3 regions of the Bacteroides coprosuis genome follow, and region 1 is predicted to be linked to each of the others. Evidence: riboswitches for the same ligand, from Rfam matches in the RefSeq annotation. Region 1 holds a riboswitch; each other region holds the start of a gene.

Region 1 (6,544 bases):
ACCATGATGATACCTGGCTCACTACTTGCTCCTTTAGAAATACTCGCTTTTGTAGCTGAATAGAAAGCATTACCGAGTACTTTAAAATCTCTTAACCCTTCTTTGTTCTCAATCATGTGATCAAAACCAAATACAACATAGCCTCCAAAGCCACCCAAAGAAATCATCTCTGTATTTGGACCCACTAAAGCTTTATTGACTTTGGCCAGCATAGCTTGTTCTGTATCCCCATCATGGTATGCAGGTAGTTCGTTGACAAACTGACCATAAGCTGGTTTAAACTCATACACTTTATTAATGTAAGGGCTATCTTTTGGTTGTGGATCTGTATTGTCATCGCTACTGCTGCAACTGGCTAGTACTATACCCACACAAGCCATTGATAATAAATTTAAATACTTCTTTTTCATGGTTTCTATATTTATATGTTATCTGATTCTTATTTTAAAAAGGCAAAATGGGCAGGAATGTTACCTGCTGTTGTTTTCCACTTCAACTTTCCATCGGGAGTAAAGCAATACACAAATCCTGTTACGATATAATTTTGTGCATCGGTAATGTATATCTCTTTCGTTTCAGGATTGATCGTCAAACCATAAGGGAGCATGATTTGCTTATCTGTACCATCGGTTATAATTTCATTAGAGATGACCTGTTGAGTATTGGTATCTATTATACCATATTTAATATCTCTACTGCCTGTATTCTGATCTTCTTCTGAATTGTAGTAATAAAGTAATTCTCCACTTAGACATAATTCACTTGCTCCTACTCCGAGAGATTGCACTACCTCATCTTTTTGAGGATCGATAATGAATATATCTGAACGAACACCTTTGTAGTCTCCTCGAGAAGATACATAGATCAAGCCATTGGGAGCTAAAACCATGCGGTGTAGATTGATCGCTACATCTATCTTCTGAATCTCCTCAAAGCTATCTAAGTCTATTACAGATACAGTAGTATCATAATTAGGAACTCGGTAACCTCCTGAGTTGGCTACATAGAGCTTATTATTTACAATCACCATCTCTTCGGGTTGGTAGCCTACTTGTACCTTTCGGGTTAGCTCTAATGAAGTCGTATCTATCTCCGCCACAAAACCTTTTTCTGCATTGGGATCAACACCTATCGGACCCGAATAAGAACTGACATAAGCTTTATCTTGATGAAAAGCAAGGTATCGACAATTGGGGACAGTGATTACTTTCTGCCTCTGTGCCGTCCATTTATTCATGACTTCTATCTTATTCGAAGCATTAATGACAGCATAGAGTTTGTTCCCGTAAATCTTTAAATCATTCCCTACATCACCCAGTTCTTTGATTGCATTGGGGTTGAGTTCAGAGTAGATATCGGTAGAGTAGTAACCCGTACGGTAATCAAAATAATCAATGCTAGCTCGGTTCATTCCCATATTACCTTCATTGAGAATATAGAAGCCCAAAGTCTTAGAATCTGGACGAGGGTACGCCACTTGTTCTTTATTGGACTTAAAAATATATTCATCCTTTCTACATGAAGGAAGTAGAAAAACAGATGCTAAAGCAAGAATGAAAAGAGTGTAGTTTCTCATAATTCTATCCCTATAATAAATTTAAATGTTCGCCCAGGCATGGGGTAATTGTAGATTACTTCGTATTGCTGATCAAATAGATTGTTTACTTCTACAGATGCATTCGCCTTCAGTTTACTGAATTGGAACTGTTTTTGAAGGGCAATATCATGTGTGTACCAAGGCTGGACTTTATTTTTCTCAATATTGTTAAAGGCTCCATTATAGCGTTCGCCAACATAGAAGAAGCTATAGTTCAAATTCCATGATTTGTAAGAAGCCGAGCAGATGGCAGAACCACTATGCCAAGGTGTATAAGGTATCTGATCGCCATAGGAAGAGAGAGGTAGTCCAAAAATCTTCGTATAATCTTTCTGCTCCGAATAAGCATAACTTAGGTTTGTCGCCACTTGAATAGCTCCGAAATGCATATCCAAGGCAGCAGAGGCTTCAACTCCTTTCCCTTTCACTTTTCCTACATTGCTCATCATCCATCGGAAGAGGTTTCCTGTGGGGGCAGCAATTATCTTATCGGTTGTACGGGTAAGATAGGCATCTGTTTGAATAGAAAACTTATCGAATACTGAATGACGGAAAGGGAGATTATAGGTAAACCCTAGATTCACCTGATTCACATATTCGGGATTCAAAGCCGATGAGCCAACTTGTGTATAGTACAAATCATTAAATGTAGGCATTCTGAATACTCGCTTGGCAAAAGCTCTTACATTGAAATCATGATTCTGAAAAGGTTTATAACCCAAGAACACGGCTGGACTGAATTCCTTTTTATTGGGACCCGCAGCTCCGTTTCTCACGGTTTCGTGCACAAAGGCTCCATTTACACTGACCATTGCCTTGAACTTACCCAAGTTAAGTGAAGTAGCCAATGCACCCAATAACGTATAGCGTGTAGGGTATGCAAAGGCTGTAGATATTCCCAAGCGAGTAGCATTGAGCTTATTCCACTGAAAATCTGCCGAGGCAGATACATCCCACCAATCGGTAATATTGTACATATTAATTACAGAGGCATAGATTTCTTGCTGGTAATAGGTATCGTCAAACTGAGCACTTTCTGTGACTACATCGCCCAATACGTGTGTGGTATCTCGAGCAATATAATTCATCTTATCAAAGGCATATTTACCTTTGAACTGGAAATGGTATTGATCTGAAAAATCTTTGGTGAACTCTCCTTGGGCAAAGAAGTTCTTATCCTTCTGTCTAAAGCCATCATCAAATTTGTTGGCTACTATTGCACCAGGCGCACCTCGGTTGGAATCGTAATAATAAGCTTTGGCAGACCATCCTCCATCTTCTATTCTTCCAAAGAAGGCAGTTTCTAAACGATAAGCTTCTACATCACTGTTTGTACGAGTGGCAGTAGTATCGTAGGCCAAAGTACCATCTAAGTTCTTTCGTTTATATCGAAATTTATAACGACCATTTGTTTTGGTCATCTCCCCACTCGCACTCATAGTAACGGAAGGTGAAATACGCTGTTCTACACGAAAAGAGGGATTTATAAAATCGATAGACATCGCTTTGTAACGAAGAATAACATTAGTCTTCTTATCTCCCACAAAGCGTGGACGTTTGGTTTTTAAGTAAACCGTTGAGGCAGCACTAAAGTCTTTGGCCGATTGAAAGATATCGCTCTTCTGACCATTATAAAGGGAGAGCTCTTCCATATCATCTAGTGAATATTTCCCTAAATCGATGACTCCATTTTGTGCATTATTTAGCTCTATTCCATCATAGAATACCCCCACATGGTGACTACCCATATTACGGACATCTATTGTCTTCAAGCCACCAATACCTCCATAGTCTTTTACTTGAATACCCGAGAAGTAACGAAGTGCATCTGCTACACTATGCACGCTGAGTGTTTGAAGTATGTCTCCTGATAGCTTTTGAACAGGAATTATCTCTTCGAAAGGTTTTGCCGTAATCACTACCTCCTGTAAATACTGGAGGCTGTCTAGTTTATTTTGGGCATAATGGGTACAAGGAAAGGCACATAGCATACCTCCCAATAATATTTTTTTAATATTATTCATTCTTCTAGTGTATGTTTGTTTTACAAACTACAGCCAACGGGGATAGAGATTTAAAGATATAATTCAAGTAGAGGATAAAAGTATTTACAGCTTACTCCTATCATAAATGTCTTAAAGCTCTAGTCCCAGAAAGCTTTGTAACTTATATTATTGGCAGGTCTTCTGACTTTTTCTCTCTTTAAATAGCCTTCCCATCGCGTATCAGACAGTGGCTCAAGCGGTATTTAAAGTAATTAATTAAGAATTACAGCAGCGGGTCTGTTCAGGATTTACACCTGATTCCCTTTTCAATGACGAAATAATAGATTTCTATTTCGCATCACCAATAACGCAGCTAAGGTATGAAATTTATAAAGTAAATAACAACTATTTACAATTTAATTGAGCAGAAAAAAATCCTATCGAGTACTCATGTAAAGCCATTGCAAGGCTCTTTTGGGCTACTTATACTCTTCCAAAAAAGATCTTTTGAGAACAAGATTAGTTCGTTAAAATTACGATCAGGATTCATCTGTCATTTATTCTCGAATCAATACTCAAAATATAACATCAGAAAAAGATTTTATTGAGCAATTAGTCAAAACACAATGTAAAGATTTTGATTTCTTTTTTACAACTAACAGATTGTTATTCATATTAATTTAAAAGCAGAAATACGTATTTAAATACAAATATGTTGCAAAACATGTATTCCATTAACTTAACGATTTAGCCGTTACACATTTCCACCAATAAAGACACATAAGCGTACTATAGTAGCAATTATAGAGTTTTATATGACAGAATATCACTCTCTTTAAATAATCAAAAAGTTTTACATATATTCAAGAATTGTATCAAATAGTAAAAAAAGTTTAATTGCTTTGCTCTTTATATTGTAAAATATCGTAAATTATTTGCACTTAATAAATATTTATAGACTTTTGCACGTTTTATTTTTTATTACACACATATACGAAAAGACAAGATGAATAAATCGAGACACTTTAATCCTTAATTATTAACTAAAAATTACACTCTGCTTATGCTAATCTTTATTTCTCAAGAAGAACTGTTGGAGTCGGTTAGACACATCAACAACACCTATTTAGGACCCATTCTTATTGTGTTCTTATTGGGTGCAGGCTTGTACTACACTATTCGCTTACATTTTATTCAGCGTCATGTGTTCCGAGCCTTTCGATTAACTTTTAAAGGAGCATTCAAGAGATGTAAAGCTACCAAAGCAGAAGGAATGAGTCAGTTTCAAGCTTTATCTACCGCTGTCGCTGCTCAGTTGGGTACTGGTAATATCATAGGTGTAGCAACCGCGATTGCTGCGGGTGGTCCAGGTGCTGTGTTTTGGCTCTGGGTAAGTGCACTTGTAGGTATGGCAACCAACTATGCCGAAGCTGTTTTATCGCAGTTATATAAAACATCCATTGATGGACATGTGGTAGGTGGTCCTGCCTATTATATATTAAAAGGATTGAAGAGTAAATTCTTAGCTACCTTTTTTGCCATAGTAGCAGTTATCGTATTGGGATTTATGGGCACCATTGTTCAGTCCAATTCTATTTGCTTAACACTGACCAATGTTCTCCCCGTTAAATCTATTTATATCGGTATTGTTGTGGCTATCATTGTTGGATTCATTCTTATCGGTGGTATCACACGTATTGCTGCTTTTGCTGAAAAAGTAGTACCTATTATGGCTTGTATCTACATCACGGGCGGACTTATTGTGATTGGTATGAATTACGAACACGTGGTACCCGCTATTGAGTCTATATTTGTAGGGGCTTTCTCTCCTCAAAGTTTAGGTGGTGGTGTACTGGGTATTACCATTATGAAAGCTATGCGATATGGTATATCTAGAGGTTTATTCTCCAATGAAGCTGGTATTGGTACAACTCCACACGCTCATGCCGTAGCCAAAGTAAAGCATCCTTACGAACAAGGTATGATGGCTTTGGTGGGTGTTGGGACCAACTTTATAGTTTGTACAATCTCTGCTTTAATTGTACTAGTTACAGGAACCCACCTTACCAATTCGGGTGCAGATGCTGCCCAAGCCTCTTTTGGAACAGCTTTTGGAGAAGGTGGATTAATATTTGTTGCAGTAACCCTCTTCTTCTTCTCACTCACAACGATAGTGGGCTGGTATTTCTTTGCCGCTCAAAACCTACGTTATTTAATTGGAGAAAAATGCATCACACCTTTCCGTATGATGGTAGTTGCAGTTGTTGTGGTAGGTTCTATTCTTCAAGTAGAATTGGTATGGGAGTTAACCGATGCTTTTAATGTCTTCTTGGTAGTTCCCAATATTATAGCCTTGCTCCTACTTTCTCCTAAAGTAATAGAGCAAACTAGAAAGCTAGCAAAGGCTATTAAAGATAAACAAATGTAATAGAGTTCTTTCTCATTGGAGGTTTGATACTTCAATTACCCGAAAGAACATTACACAGAAATATCGTTTCTTCACAGCCTATTTTAAAGCCTAAAAAGTCCTATCGAACATCTGCGAGATAGGACTTTTTTTAATAAATTCAGTTGCATACTTATAAGATGGTAAAATGTATATCTATTCAGTATTTTTAGGTCTAAAGACATCCTTTCATCTTAACACCGACATGAGAATGACATGACACCGACATGATGAGATTTTGACACCGATAAAACCTATTTTTGACTAAGACTTTAAAAACCGATTATTCAGGATGTATATCTATCCGTTTTATAGGTAGGATACTATTTTACACAATAACACAAAATGAAGCCTTTTATGCCCTCCATTATCTCTATTTTATCATACATTTACAGATGATAGAACGAACTTCATTTTACCTAGTCTGTTCAACAAAAACCGTTGTCAAGCTGTTAATAGATTAAACTTATTCAATGAAAAAATATGCACTCTTAATAATAGGTCTATGGGTTTCTC
Region 2 (6,544 bases), on a different contig from region 1:
ATCTCCCAAATAATAAGAACAATAACCTTCATGCCAACCTCCAAACCAATAATCGGCTGGATCTACAGAAGCATATCCATCTCCAGTATCGGGGTTATCTATAAAAATAACTCCATCTTTAAAATCGGATGCTGTATAGACTTTAGCTATTTTTGAGTTTTTTATTGAAAACTGCCCATCTCCATTGGCATCATAACCAAAACCTCTAATAGAATGACCATCTATACCTCCAAAACCAGCTCCTAGAAATACAAAAAGGCGAGGATCAGCCTTAGCTATTTCCAATATCATCTGCTGACCTGTTGGCTCATTTTTTTCATCCCAACGGTATCCCCAACTTAAGAAATGCACATTATCTTGTTCTGGATCTTCCCATTCATCACCACTAATCCATTGAACAGATAAAACTGATTTATTTTTCCCTTCACCAGTCCAAAATTGTATATCATCAATACTTTTTACTGGATCAAAAGCAACATACACATTGATCACTACAGACGCAGTAGCCTCATCTTTAGTTGTATATGCAGTAAATTGCACATTATAACTTCCTGTTTTCTGAGGTACAAAAGTATAAGTCAGCTCTTTGGATACATCTTCTCCATTGAGTGTCCACTCATAACGAGCGTCTAAACCATTTTCAACTTTTGCTTCTAGTGCAAGTTCTTTACCTAACACTAAATCTTGTTTATCACCATTTACAATCGACACTGATAAAGGCAATATCTCTTCTTTACTAGAGTCACTATCACTACAAGAAGTTAAACTTGCCATGAAAATAATACATGACAATAAATAAAAGATTCTCTTTTTCATTGTTTTTATTTTAAATTAAAATTCAATCATAATAGAGCATAATACATTACGAAGCGGCATCGGGTAATATTGAGTCGATTCATAATAGGTATCTAAAATATTATCAATACGAATTTGAGGACTGAGCTGTACTCCACCTTTTAAATTCCATTGATAGCCGAATAATAAATTATGAATAGTATATGGACGAGTAGAATACGATTCATCCGTCGTTACAAACCGTTTACCAATATAAGTCGTTTGCCAAGAACAAAAAGCCCGTTTATAGTCAAAAGCCAAGCGAGAATTCCACTTAAACTCAGGCACGTAAGGAATCTGTTTCATATAGGAATTATCATCTATATGCTGCCTTTTACGAGTTCGAGAGCGTGCCCAACTAAAGTTTCCCGATAAACTCGTCTTTAATTCTCCAAATTTCAATTCTAACTTACCCGCAAACTCTGCTCCTGTTGAAAGTACATTCCGTTTATTTTGAGGTGTCCATATCCATTGATTTCCATCTTTAGGTAACCAGAGAATCCAGTTATCTATATACATAATATATCCCGAAGCTTCTGCATTGAGTGTTATCCAGGATGCTAGCTTCTTTTTATACCCTATTGAGGCATCATAAGAATATCCATCTTCTGGCTTTACATCTGGATTTCCTCCAGGTCGCCAATATAGATCATTCATACTAGGAAATCGGTAATTATAGGATATACTCCCTTTTATATAAAATGACTTATCAAAGAAATTAGTAGCAAAACCTGCTGTCCAAGTAGAAACATTCTTTCTATTATTCTGCTCAAACATATATTGTCCATGCAGTTGAAGCCACCTTAAAGGACTCCACCTTGCAGACATTTGCCAAGACAATACATTGCGATAATGCCGCAATGGAGGCTCGGGTTCTGGAATATGATAATAGGTGTTGTCAATTATGTATTTGGCAGAGTCAACATCAATATAGCTACTCACATTTATTTGATCATGTGTATAAGTAAGTGTAGTGTTTAAAACAAGTTCATCGATGGGAGCACAAGAATAATCAGCTACTCCCTGCCAAGTTTTCGAGGAGTTAATATTTCCTTCTGGATCAAATAATCCACCATCAAACCATTTATCATATTTCAATCGATAATAAAGCCATGCCCCCTTCAGATGAAACTCGTGAATGCCCCTTACATAATCAAAGCCAAAGTACCCTCTTACGTTTTTTTCATGTTGTTGTTCATGAGTTTTCCCGACTATCCCCAAAGGCTGTGGCAACATCCTTTTACCTTGTTGCAACCAGCCAATAGCTGTAAGTTGGGTATATCTAGTTGGTTTAAAGTAGCCTTCTTGTATTACTCCAAATTGTGAATATTCAGCATCCTCTCTTTTTTCTCTAAATTGATCACTTGTCAGTACCTTATTAATATAGGTGTAATCATTATCTGAATGCTGATAAAACAATCTTGTTTTTGTTGCAATTTGACTTCCTCCAAAATTAACTTGGCCTCCTCCTGTATATGTATTATATGAACCATATTCACCAAAGGCTTTACCTGTTACTCCTTTATTCCAATCGGGATCATTGAAGATATTAACACTTCCTCCTACTGCTCCTGTTCCACTCTTCACATGACTACTTCCATAGTATAGATTTACGTTATCTGCGAAAAATACTGGAATTTGAGAAAAATCAAAGACTCCTGACATAGGTGGTGTTATATTGATTCCATTCCAATTTACACGAGTTTGTGCTGCACTTCCACCTCGAAAAGACGCAGTAGATAATGCACCAGTACCCAGACTCTTTATATAAGTTGCAGAATTATCGGTTAACAATTCTGAGAAAGAGCGGGTTTTATTAATTTGTAATAATTGTGGTTCAATATGGGATACTTTTGCCCCTGCATTAGCCTCATTGGCATGTTGAATTCTACGAGCTACTATTTGCACTTCATCTAGGTTCAATCCATAAGCAACTGAATCTTTTTTCTGCGCGAAACCATTCAGCACTAAAACAGAGAAGAAAGCTATAAATACTATTTGTTTCATCTTTTACTGTGCTTAATTTGATTCAGGGAAATAGACTTGACTAGGGTAAACTCCTACCCTATAACTTTTTATATTTCCACTTTCTTTGTAATGACGTATATAACCTCGCTGAGCTGAATAATCTAAGCAATCACAGATATAAACTTCTCCTTCTGGACTTACTCCACAGCCATACATCATATCTATACCAGGCAAGTGGCGATGTAATTCAAAAGTACCATCAACAGTATTCAATACATAAATACTTTGCTGAGAATCATTTTTACTTCCTGGCTTATAGGTACGGACACTAAAATAAATCTTGGTTTTACTTGCATCTATATCAGTGCGATTATAACTTATTGCTCCAATCACATCACCCTCTTGTGCTTCCTTTTTTTTAACAAAAGGCAATTGAAAAGTTTGAACGACTTGCTCTGTTTTAGGATCAACACACTTCAATAAGACACCCGACAACTTATTATTTTGATAATCATTCATTAGTGCCCAAATTCTATTATTTCTATCTTTTAATAACTTACAGGTTTTTGTTATCTCATCATTATGAACCTCTTCAATCATGCGGCTACCTTCTTCGGTAATATCATCTAAATCAAAAACATAAAGTCCTCTTGATGTCATACCAAATAATTTATTCTCGGCTACTTCCATATATTCAACCCATCTTCTTATCACTATATATTCTAAGGGAGTGCCATAAGGAGGTACCGTACGAATTTTCACTAATTGACTAGGTAAGTCGGCACCAGCTACATTATTGCTCAATAAATCAGATACAATAGCCGTTGTATCTGAAATAGCAACAATCTGACGAGGCAAACCTGCTTGGGTATAAAGTATAGTTCCTTCTGATTTAAAAGTTGTGGGATGGACTATCTCTATTTTTTTGGAATTATTTAAAGTTATAAAGTACTTACCATTTATCAGTTGAATAGCTTGTGCTACGTCACCTAATGGGCGATTGTTGACAACTCGAAAGACATCTGGGCTAACCATACCATTTCGATAGAGCACTGATATAGCTCCCATATTGGTAAATATCCGACCCTCATTTAATATGATTGCCTCAATATTTCCCTCGCCTACACCAGCAGGAAAGTCTTCCTCATATTCACAAGAAGAAAATACTGATAATAAAAATAGGATATAGAATAGCTTTAAAACAGATTTAAATTGCATATATCATTTGGTTTTAATCCTCTCAGGGAGCCATAAGATACAAGCATCTAATCCAGATTGATAAGCTAAATAGACAAGAATTATATCCCGTTTCTTAAATCCCCCGAAACAGTAGATTGTATTTTTAGGCAGGTCTTCTGACTCGCTTCCTTTCTAACTGCCCTTCCCATCATCTACCGACAGTGGATATTGTAGTATTTATTAGAAAGTTATAAAAGCTTACAGCAGTGGGTCTGTTCAGGATTTACACCTGATTCCCTTTTCACTTCTTTGGATAAAGTACTATCCTAGAAGCACCTAAAAACTAGATTATTTATTTTGAATGTGAAGATAATAATTTTTTAATAACCTCTATAAATTTATTGCGTTAAAATTTAATTTTAATTAATATTTTAAAATTATTCTATACTTCATATTATAAGAACTAAAGATTTATAGAGTGAATCTCTTTCTCGCAAATATCTTAAACCCAAAAAAAGGCTCACTAGGAGCCTTTTTTTCTATTCTAGATCTATCTACTTAAACATGAATGATATCTGTTAACAATTGAACTGACAGCCAGAAGTACACCATAAGTGCACATGCGTCAACAACAGTTGTAATCAGTGGTCCAGCCATTACAGCAGGATCTAATTTTAGCCACTTAGCTGCCATAGGTAAAATACTACCAACTACTTTGGCCAAGATTACTGTCACGTATAAACTAATACAAATGACAAAAATAACATTCAAAGGAACGGAGTCGAAAAAGTAAACTCGAGCAAAATTTAAAGCAGCCAACAATAGACCAACGATCAAACTCACACGAAACTCTTTCCAAATAACTTTCCAAAAATCCTTGCTCGATATTTCTCCCAAAGCCATACCTCGAATAACGAGTGTAGATGATTGTGCACCTGCGTTACCCCCTGTATCCATCAGCATAGGAATAAAAGCAGCAAGCATTACAGCAGACTCTAATACCTCTTCGTATTTGTGAATAATCATACCCGTAAAAGTAGCTGAGATCATCAAAACCACCAACCATGTTATTCTATGCTTAGAATGTGACCACACAGACTCTTTTAAATATTCAACTTTAGAAGGATCAATAGCGGCCATCTTGTGAATATCTTCGGTACTTTCTGCCACAATAACATCCATTATATCATCTACCGTAATAATACCCACCAAACGATTTTCCTTATCGGTTACAGGCATAGAGTTTAAGTCATATTTTCTAAATAAATCGGCCACAACCTCTTGGTCTTCTGTAGCTAAAACGGACACAACATTCTTTTCCATGACGTCAACAATGGCAGCCTTAGGATCAGATAAGACCATCGTTTTCAGAGAAATAACTCCTTCCAACTTTCTTGTTTCACCTATTATAAAACAAATATCATTGTTGTTATTAATATTGGCTAAGTTCTTATACTTCACCAGAGCCTCATCTATCGTCATATAACTTCGTAGAGCTACATACTCCACAGTCATAACACTACCCGCACTATCTTCGGGATATTTTAAGAAAATATTAATTTGAGTGCGAATGTCTGGAGAGGCTTGTTCTAATATCCTTTTCACCAAGTTGGCTGGAAGCTCTTCAATAAAATCGACCGTATCATCGAGCTGCATCTCAGTTATAATAGCCTGAATTTCTTTATCTGAAATATGTTCTACAACTGATTTTTGGATATCTGAAGGTAAATTACTAAAAACTTCTGCAGATAAATCTTTCGGTAATATTCTAAATAAAACTAAACATTTATCATTGGGTAAATCATCAAATAAATCGGCTATATCAATAGGGTTCATATCGGCGAGCATTTCTCTTGCAAGCTCAAACTGATGAGTTCTGATTTTTTCAGCCAATTCATCCAGTATTCCTTTTTTATCCATGGTTTCAGTTTTAATCTGTCAATAATTTGAGTTGGGGTAAAGTAATCACGTCCAGTAAAAGACGAAACCACTTCGTTTTATAAGTAATAATGAATGGTAATCTTAATTTGTTTAATAATAAAACTTTTTAATCAAAATATTAGACAAATTCTAAAATCAATACGTAAACTACGGCATTTACGAGTAAAATTCCTACACAGAAGAGGAACTTCTGACACCGACATGACAATGCGATGACACCGACATGATGATTGCTTGACACCGACATGCTATTCCTTTGCTCTTGATCAAATAATACCTTTTATTCTATATATAGCTAATTATCAAATACTTTTAAACCCTATTGTTTCAATTAAAGTACATTTAGAATAAAGGCTGTCTCAACATGAAGTAAGACAGCCTTTATTGCTATTTATATAATAAAAAGTTTTTAAGATTTTCATAGCTTTCAATTTCGTAAGAATGCTTCGGTTTATCCAAAATGGGTTGTAAACTCTGAGGTATGGGTATGTGGATTCCTAAGTATTTTTCAATACTTTCAGGGAATTTTACGGGATGAGCAGTTTCTAGAAACACACCAATCGTATCGGGGTATTGCTTGCGATAGGCTGCCAACCCCAAATATCCAACAGCACCATGAGGA
Region 3 (6,544 bases), on a different contig from region 1:
TCCAATCTACAGTACCAATGAAAATATTCTTTTTACCAGAAAGTTTTTGAAGTCTAGCTTCTAGTTGTTTGTAACGACCATTTGCATGGCTATATTCTTCTTCAGGGTTACCGTGTCCCATAAATGCTACCACTTCGCCGTTATCTAAATTCTTTTTGTAATAGTTGTAAAGAACCTTTGCTACTTCATCTAAATCCTCTTCACTCTTTAAAAGACAAGCTCCTCTAGCAACTTTAATATCAGGATATTTACTCATAAAGTTTTTATATACTTCAGTATCCATTAAGCTTACGTATTCACTACCAGGGATAATGTGAAGGGATTGTACCATCACCTCTTTATATCCTGCCTTTTGTATCTCTTTCAACCAAACATCAGGTTGTGCATACGCTTTGTTTATTTGAGCATATACTCTAGAGATGATAGTACGAGAGGTAAAAGACATATAAATATCAGTACCAGGGAATGCTTTTTCAAAGTCTGCAATAATAGCATCGTAAGTTTTTTGAGGTTGCTCATAAGTACTACCAAAAGAACATAGAAGTAGAGCTTTGTCGTTTTTCTTTTCTACATACACAGCTTGTCTGTCGTCTTGGTTGTCGTCGTCAGAAGAACATGAGGCAAAAATACCAGCCGTAAGGGCGAATACACCCACAAATAGGGCTTTAAATAAATGTTTCATAATACTTTGTAATTTGTTTTATTTTTAGAAGTTTTTAATCTGAAATTTAGCGGCAAGTGACACATAGAAGTTCCTACCCGGTGATGTAGTAGCTCGATTAAGTCCAAAAGGAGTACGATCTACGTAATTGAAGATATTATCAATACCTGCATTTACATCGAGTTTGAATTTCTTGTTATTAATAAATCCGTGATAGGAATTCAGTCTCCACAGTTGATGGCCTTTTGCATTTCCATGTGAAGTATAATAACGGGTAGATTGATAGCGTCCGTTAAGAGTAAGACCTAGTTTATACCCATCCCATTTTTTATCCCATTGTACTTTGAGATTTGCATTGTTTTTGGATGTTGCATCCATGTGTACATATTGCATATAGTCATCTGCCGACTCATCATCTGTTCGTTGAGCTTTAGCATCGAGGTAACTGTATCCACCTCCAATACGGAAGTTGTAGGGTAGGGTGATATCAAAAGTGAAATCCATACCATAAGTCCTTGCTTTTGCTAGGTTTACATAATGCATAGTTTCTTCTACCAATAGCATTCTGTCTTCATAAGAAGTAGTTGTGGATTGTAAAGAAATCATATCCTTTATGCGGTTGTGATATGCTGTAACACTCGCTGTAAACTTAGGTTTGTGATATTCCACATTTACCGAATAATAATTGGAGCGCTGAGGTTTTAAGTTGGAATCCCCATAATAAGCCTTAAACTTACTCATGATTGTAGCATAATAATGGTAGTAAAACTCTTTCATAGTAGGGGCTTTGAATCCATGAGAATAAGTAGCTCTGAAGTTGAAATCTCCTAGCTTGTACATCGTTGATATCTTAGGAGAAAAAGTATGTTCAAAGTCTTTATGATGTCCATATCTCATGCCTGCCGTAAGGTTTAAACGATCAGTGATATTCCATTCATCTTGAATGTAATAGTCGATAGAATAAGCAATAGCTTGGTTACCTTCCAATCGTAAAGGAGCTACCAACTTATCCCAAATGTGTTCAATACCTGTTTGTAGCGTATTCTTTTCTCCTAAATAGAAAACAGCTTTTAGATTGTTAATCCATCTGCGCTGAGAAGATTGTAATACTCTGTCGCCTTTGTAGTGGGTAATTCTATTTCCTTCATAATCGTGATAATCGGTATATTCACGAGTATGATAATCGTAGAAATAATCATTTCTATTGAATGAAGAATCAAAAGAGATCCAATGTCCTTGAGGTAATTTGTATTTACCTCCTAGGCTGTAATCTTGATTGCGATAGTAGAGGTCACTATACCTCCAATTTGGAATGCCCATAGGTCGATCTGTCCACTTTTCATAGAAGCTAATATCTCCCATAAGCTCAAGATGTTTTGTAGGGTTAAATAATAGACTTTCTCCGATGGTGTAGTTGGTAGAACGGTTTACCGTTTTGGTTACACTATTGTGAATTAGCCTATTTCTGTGCCATTCATCAGTGGTATTTTGCCAGCCGTGAGTGTGCTTGAGATTGAATGAAGAGGTAGATTTGATATATTTATTGCCGAGTACAAAGTTGTTACTTTGGCGAATATCCTCGTGTTCCCCCATACGGGTACTGTTGGAGATACTCAATTCTTCCTTGTTTCGTTTGGTAATAAAATTGATTACCCCACCGATAGCATCTGAACCATAGAGAGAAGAAGCTGCTCCTTTCACAATTTCAATACGCTGAATATTCTCCATATTGATGCGACTTAAATCATTTTGACCACCTACGCTAGTGTTCATACGTTTACCGTCGATCAGTACTAAGACATAATCATTCTTGAGCCCATTAATATGAATACCACTTCCCATCTCACTCGGTGTAAAAGCTAGAGAAGAGGATAATCCACTTAATACATCCTCAATATCTCTACCTGAAAACTCTTTGAGGGCTTTTCCCGATATCACTTCCGTTTGTACGGGGGCATCTTTGAGGTAATGCTCTGTGCCAGTACCCGTAACAACGATTTCGTTGAGGGCATAAGACTCCGTAGTAAGCTCAAAGTTGAGCTTAACGGGAGCATTATTTATTACAAATTCTTTTTCTTGAGGTTTATAGCCTATAAATGAGGCTACTATAGTATATGTGTTTGGCGGCAATTTGCTAATGGTAAAGTTGCCATTGGCATCAACAAGGGCTCCCTTGCCAGTTTGAGGAATATAAACCTTTGCTCCAGCAATAGGTTCCCCTGTTGATTGGTCACTAACCTTGCCTGCGACATTAAAACTCTGCGCTAAAATGGTTTGGACACAAAATATCATGCTCACAAATGTGAGTATTCGTGTATATAACATCTCTGTTTTATATTAGTTATTCGTAATATAAAAACATCGAGTTTCCCTTATGGACGATAAAAATATGAATACATTTATGTAATGTACATCAACTTCAGTTCCTGGAAGCTTGGTGTTTTATTTGTTTTGTTGTACTTGGCAGGTCTTCTGGCTTACCTCTGGTTAAATAAACTTCCCATGCTTTTACACACAGTGTTTCTTAGATGATTTAACCCACGTAATTGAGGTATTACAGCTGCAGGAACAGCTCCAGATTTTCACTGGATTCCCTTGCACCGAGACATTGAAAGTATCTCGATTACCAAATCATCACAAAGATAAATATTAATCTTTATTTACAAATAGAAATAGATTTTATTTTTAGAATAAGATTAAGAATGTAGGTGTTATGGAATAAATAGGCGGGTTGGTATAATTACACAGCTTATTTCAATAATAAAATGAAGTCCTTTTACTGAGGAAATAATGTTTTGATACTTTAATTTAGAAAAAATAGAGTTGGCTGGGGTGAAAAAGAAAAAGTCCACCTCCCCTGAAAAGTAAGAAGGAAGTGGACTCATGTGTTACTTGCACTCATTGATTAGTAACATCTTAGACTTTGTAAACTCATCGCATCATCAGGTCGATAGGTCACATTGATTATAATTGATTTCATAACTGGGTCTATGTAGCCTGTTTCAAGATCTCTCTTCATAAGAAACACAATAAAATAAATGGGGATATAAAAAGTAAGCTAGATGCTTTTATTAGGAATTTTGTTTTTGGAATAGATACCACGACTTCTCAAAGAAGCTGGGGTGCTTTGGGATGTAGTATTAAATCTACTATATCTAGTTATTCTTTTCATAGTATGCGTTTATGTGTCTTTTGGTCTTGTAAAGGACGTCTAAAATATGTAATATATTCAGAATTAACAAGAGATTTCTTTAAAATATTTTCGTGGATCATCTGTACTACAAATACTTAAGTGGTAGTGAGATTTGTAAACGTAGTTTTAGGTTGCATTTGAAGAATAAATGGGTATTATTTCATTAAATAGCTCTATAAAATAAGGCGACTGACTCTTTTGGGGCTAAATTTTGTTTCATTTGCTTGACCTGATAATGTTTAAATAGCTTTATCTTTGTAGCATAGTAAATGAAAGACATTCAAACGGAACAATGACGACAAGCTCACTATGAAGAAAATTACGTTTATAATTAATCCCATATCGGGAACTGGAAAGAAAGACCAGATCCCTAAATTGATAGATCAAATACTAGATCCTCAAAAAGCAAAATACGAAATCATCTATACAGAATATGCCGGTCATGCCAAAGAAATTTCAGCAAAAAAGGCCTCTGAAGGGGTTGATGTGGTAGTAGCTGTGGGAGGAGATGGCACAGTGAATGAAGTGGCTAGCTCACTAGTACACACCCATACGGCTTTGGGTATTTTGCCCTGTGGCTCTGGCAATGGTCTGGCTAGGCATCTGGGTGTTCCTTTAAGACAAGCAGAAGCTATAGCACTCTTGCAAAACGGAGATGAACATATCATTGATTACGGAAAAATAAATAAAGAGAGATTGTTTTTCTGTTCGTGTGGGGTAGGTTTTGATGCCTTAGTCAGTTGGAAGTTTGCTCAGGCCTCTACGAGAGGGCTACTTACTTATTGCCAGATAGCTATCAAAGAGAATTTTTCTTACAAAGCAGAGACGTATAAACTGACTGCCGATACGGGAGAAAGGCTGGAAGATAAAGCTTTCGTTATTGCTTTTGGTAATGCAGCTCAGTATGGCAATGATGCATTCATTGCTCCACATGCTTCTATACAAGATGGTGTTTTAGATGTTACCTTAATTAAGCCGATTAGCTTGTATGATACACCTATTCTTTCTTATCAACTTTTTGCAGGAACAATAGATAAGAATAAAAAGACAAGAACATTAAAATGCCGTGAAGTTACGCTTGAAAGAGAAAAAGAAGGTCCGATGCATTATGATGGCGAACCCTTTATGGCTCCTAAAGATTTAACGATTGAAATCATTAAAGGAGGATTAAAAGTAATTACTCATCCTAAAAAGAAAATCTAACTCTTTTGTGGTGTAAAATCAACAACAAAATTATGAAATCCATTGTCGTACCGATAGTGGATTTCCCATTTATGAAACTTACATATTAAATCTACTATCGCTAGTCCTAGTCCAGAGCCCGTATTGTCCACACTCTTCCTTACGAAGCGTCTGAAAATAATATTTTCATCTAGTTCTTCTGTCTTGCTGGTATTTGCTACTTGTAGAGTGTTGCCTTGAAGTACAATCTTAAGTTCGCCACCTTTATAGTTATAATGAATACCATTGGATATTAGGTTGGTTATTAACACTTGTACTAATGAGGAATTAGCTTGAATACTATTATCTCCTTTAATATCTAGAGATAAAGAGACTTGCTCTGCATTGGCTATTTCATTAAAAAGCTCTGTCATATTCTCCATTAAAAGAGCTAAATCGACCTCTTCTAATTCTGAATACTGACAATTTTCAATTTTTGCTAATAAAAGTAGGTTTTTGTTCAGTCTTCTGGTTTGTGCAGATACTGTATATAAGGATTGAATGATTTCATTTTGTGCAGGAGTCAAATCTGGATCTTGCACAAGTAAATCTAGTTGAGATTGAATGATAGCTAGTGGCGTTTGTAACTCATGAGAAGCATTCTCTATAAACTGCTTCTGCTGGTCATAGCTTTTTAGAGTCTTTACCATCAATTCCTGAAGGTTATCATTTAGCCATTTAAACTCTCTCGTAGTAGTAGCTTTAAATTTAGGAATATTGTCGCTAAGCAAACTAAATTTGTTCATCGCTCTAAGGGTATCATAAAAAGGTCTCCATAACCTTTTCATAACAAAGCGGTGTGCCAAGGTTTGTGCAATAATTAAAAAGATAAAGACAAGAGAAATCTGATAAGCGATTGTTCTCCCTAAATCTGCTTTATCTATCATCGGTGTGCGCGACATCAATAAATGTGGAACCCCTTCTATATCCACAGGAGTGTATAAAACACGATATTCTAGAATGTGTCCAGAAGCCTCGCTGTAGTAACTCTTCTGAATAGGTTTACCTATAACTGTAGATTCTATAAATGGAAGAACTTGTAAGTCCGGGTTGAGTTTATTCCATGCAGAAAGTTGGTTATGAGGAATAATAGGTAGTTGCTGGGTAATAAACTGCCTTGAGCGATATTCTATAACCTCATCTAAATCTCCCCTATAAAATACCACCATGATATAATAGAATAGGGGGCTGCCTAGTAAAAGTACGAGTGCAGTAGATATAAGAAACTGGAAGAAACTCTTTAACCGTAGGCTACGCATAAGTTATTCTCTTTAAATAGTTATTCTGCCCATTGATATCCTGTACCATAGACAGTGCGAATAGAAGAATCTACATTGTGTTGGGCTAATTTTGCTTTTAAATTTTTGATATGGGTATATATAAAGTTATGACTATTAAACATATCTGCCATATCTCCCGAGAGATGTTCGGCTATAGCATTCTTTGAAATAACTCTGTTTTTATTAGCG

Evidence for each region. A riboswitch is a leader RNA that binds a small molecule or an ion and turns the genes downstream of it on or off. The one in region 1 is predicted to bind cobalamin.
Region 2: linked by a shared signal. The riboswitch ahead of K8V80_RS10385 (hypothetical protein) and the one ahead of K8V80_RS09370 (TonB-dependent receptor) in region 1 are both predicted to bind cobalamin.
Region 3: linked by a shared signal. The riboswitch ahead of K8V80_RS05790 (TonB-dependent receptor) and the one ahead of K8V80_RS09370 (TonB-dependent receptor) in region 1 are both predicted to bind cobalamin.

Annotation. Positions count from the first base shown of each region.
Region 1 is NZ_DYYK01000154.1:7,618-14,161, forward strand. Features, by position in the region: gene K8V80_RS09360 (PKD domain-containing protein) at 1-410, opposite strand, end outside; gene K8V80_RS09365 (YncE family protein) at 440-1,576, opposite strand; gene K8V80_RS09370 (TonB-dependent receptor) at 1,573-3,621, opposite strand; cobalamin riboswitch at 3,757-3,963, opposite strand; gene K8V80_RS09375 (alanine/glycine:cation symporter family protein) at 4,646-6,010, shown strand; gene K8V80_RS09380 (retropepsin-like aspartic protease family protein) at 6,502-6,544, shown strand, end outside.
Region 2 is NZ_DYYK01000175.1:136-6,679, forward strand. Features, by position in the region: partial or broken gene K8V80_RS10375 (PKD-like domain-containing protein) at 1-816, opposite strand, end outside; gene K8V80_RS10380 (TonB-dependent receptor plug domain-containing protein) at 832-2,841, opposite strand; gene K8V80_RS10385 (hypothetical protein) at 2,854-4,020, opposite strand; cobalamin riboswitch at 4,131-4,336, opposite strand; gene mgtE (magnesium transporter) at 4,540-5,901, opposite strand; partial or broken gene thrC (threonine synthase) at 6,310-6,544, opposite strand, start outside.
Region 3 is NZ_DYYK01000097.1:35,042-41,585, reverse strand. Features, by position in the region: gene K8V80_RS05795 (sirohydrochlorin cobaltochelatase) at 1-682, opposite strand, end outside; gene K8V80_RS05790 (TonB-dependent receptor) at 707-2,953, opposite strand; cobalamin riboswitch at 3,107-3,306, opposite strand; gene K8V80_RS05785 (diacylglycerol/lipid kinase family protein) at 4,164-5,057, shown strand; gene K8V80_RS05780 (sensor histidine kinase) at 5,054-6,334, opposite strand; gene K8V80_RS05775 (response regulator transcription factor) at 6,355-6,544, opposite strand, start outside.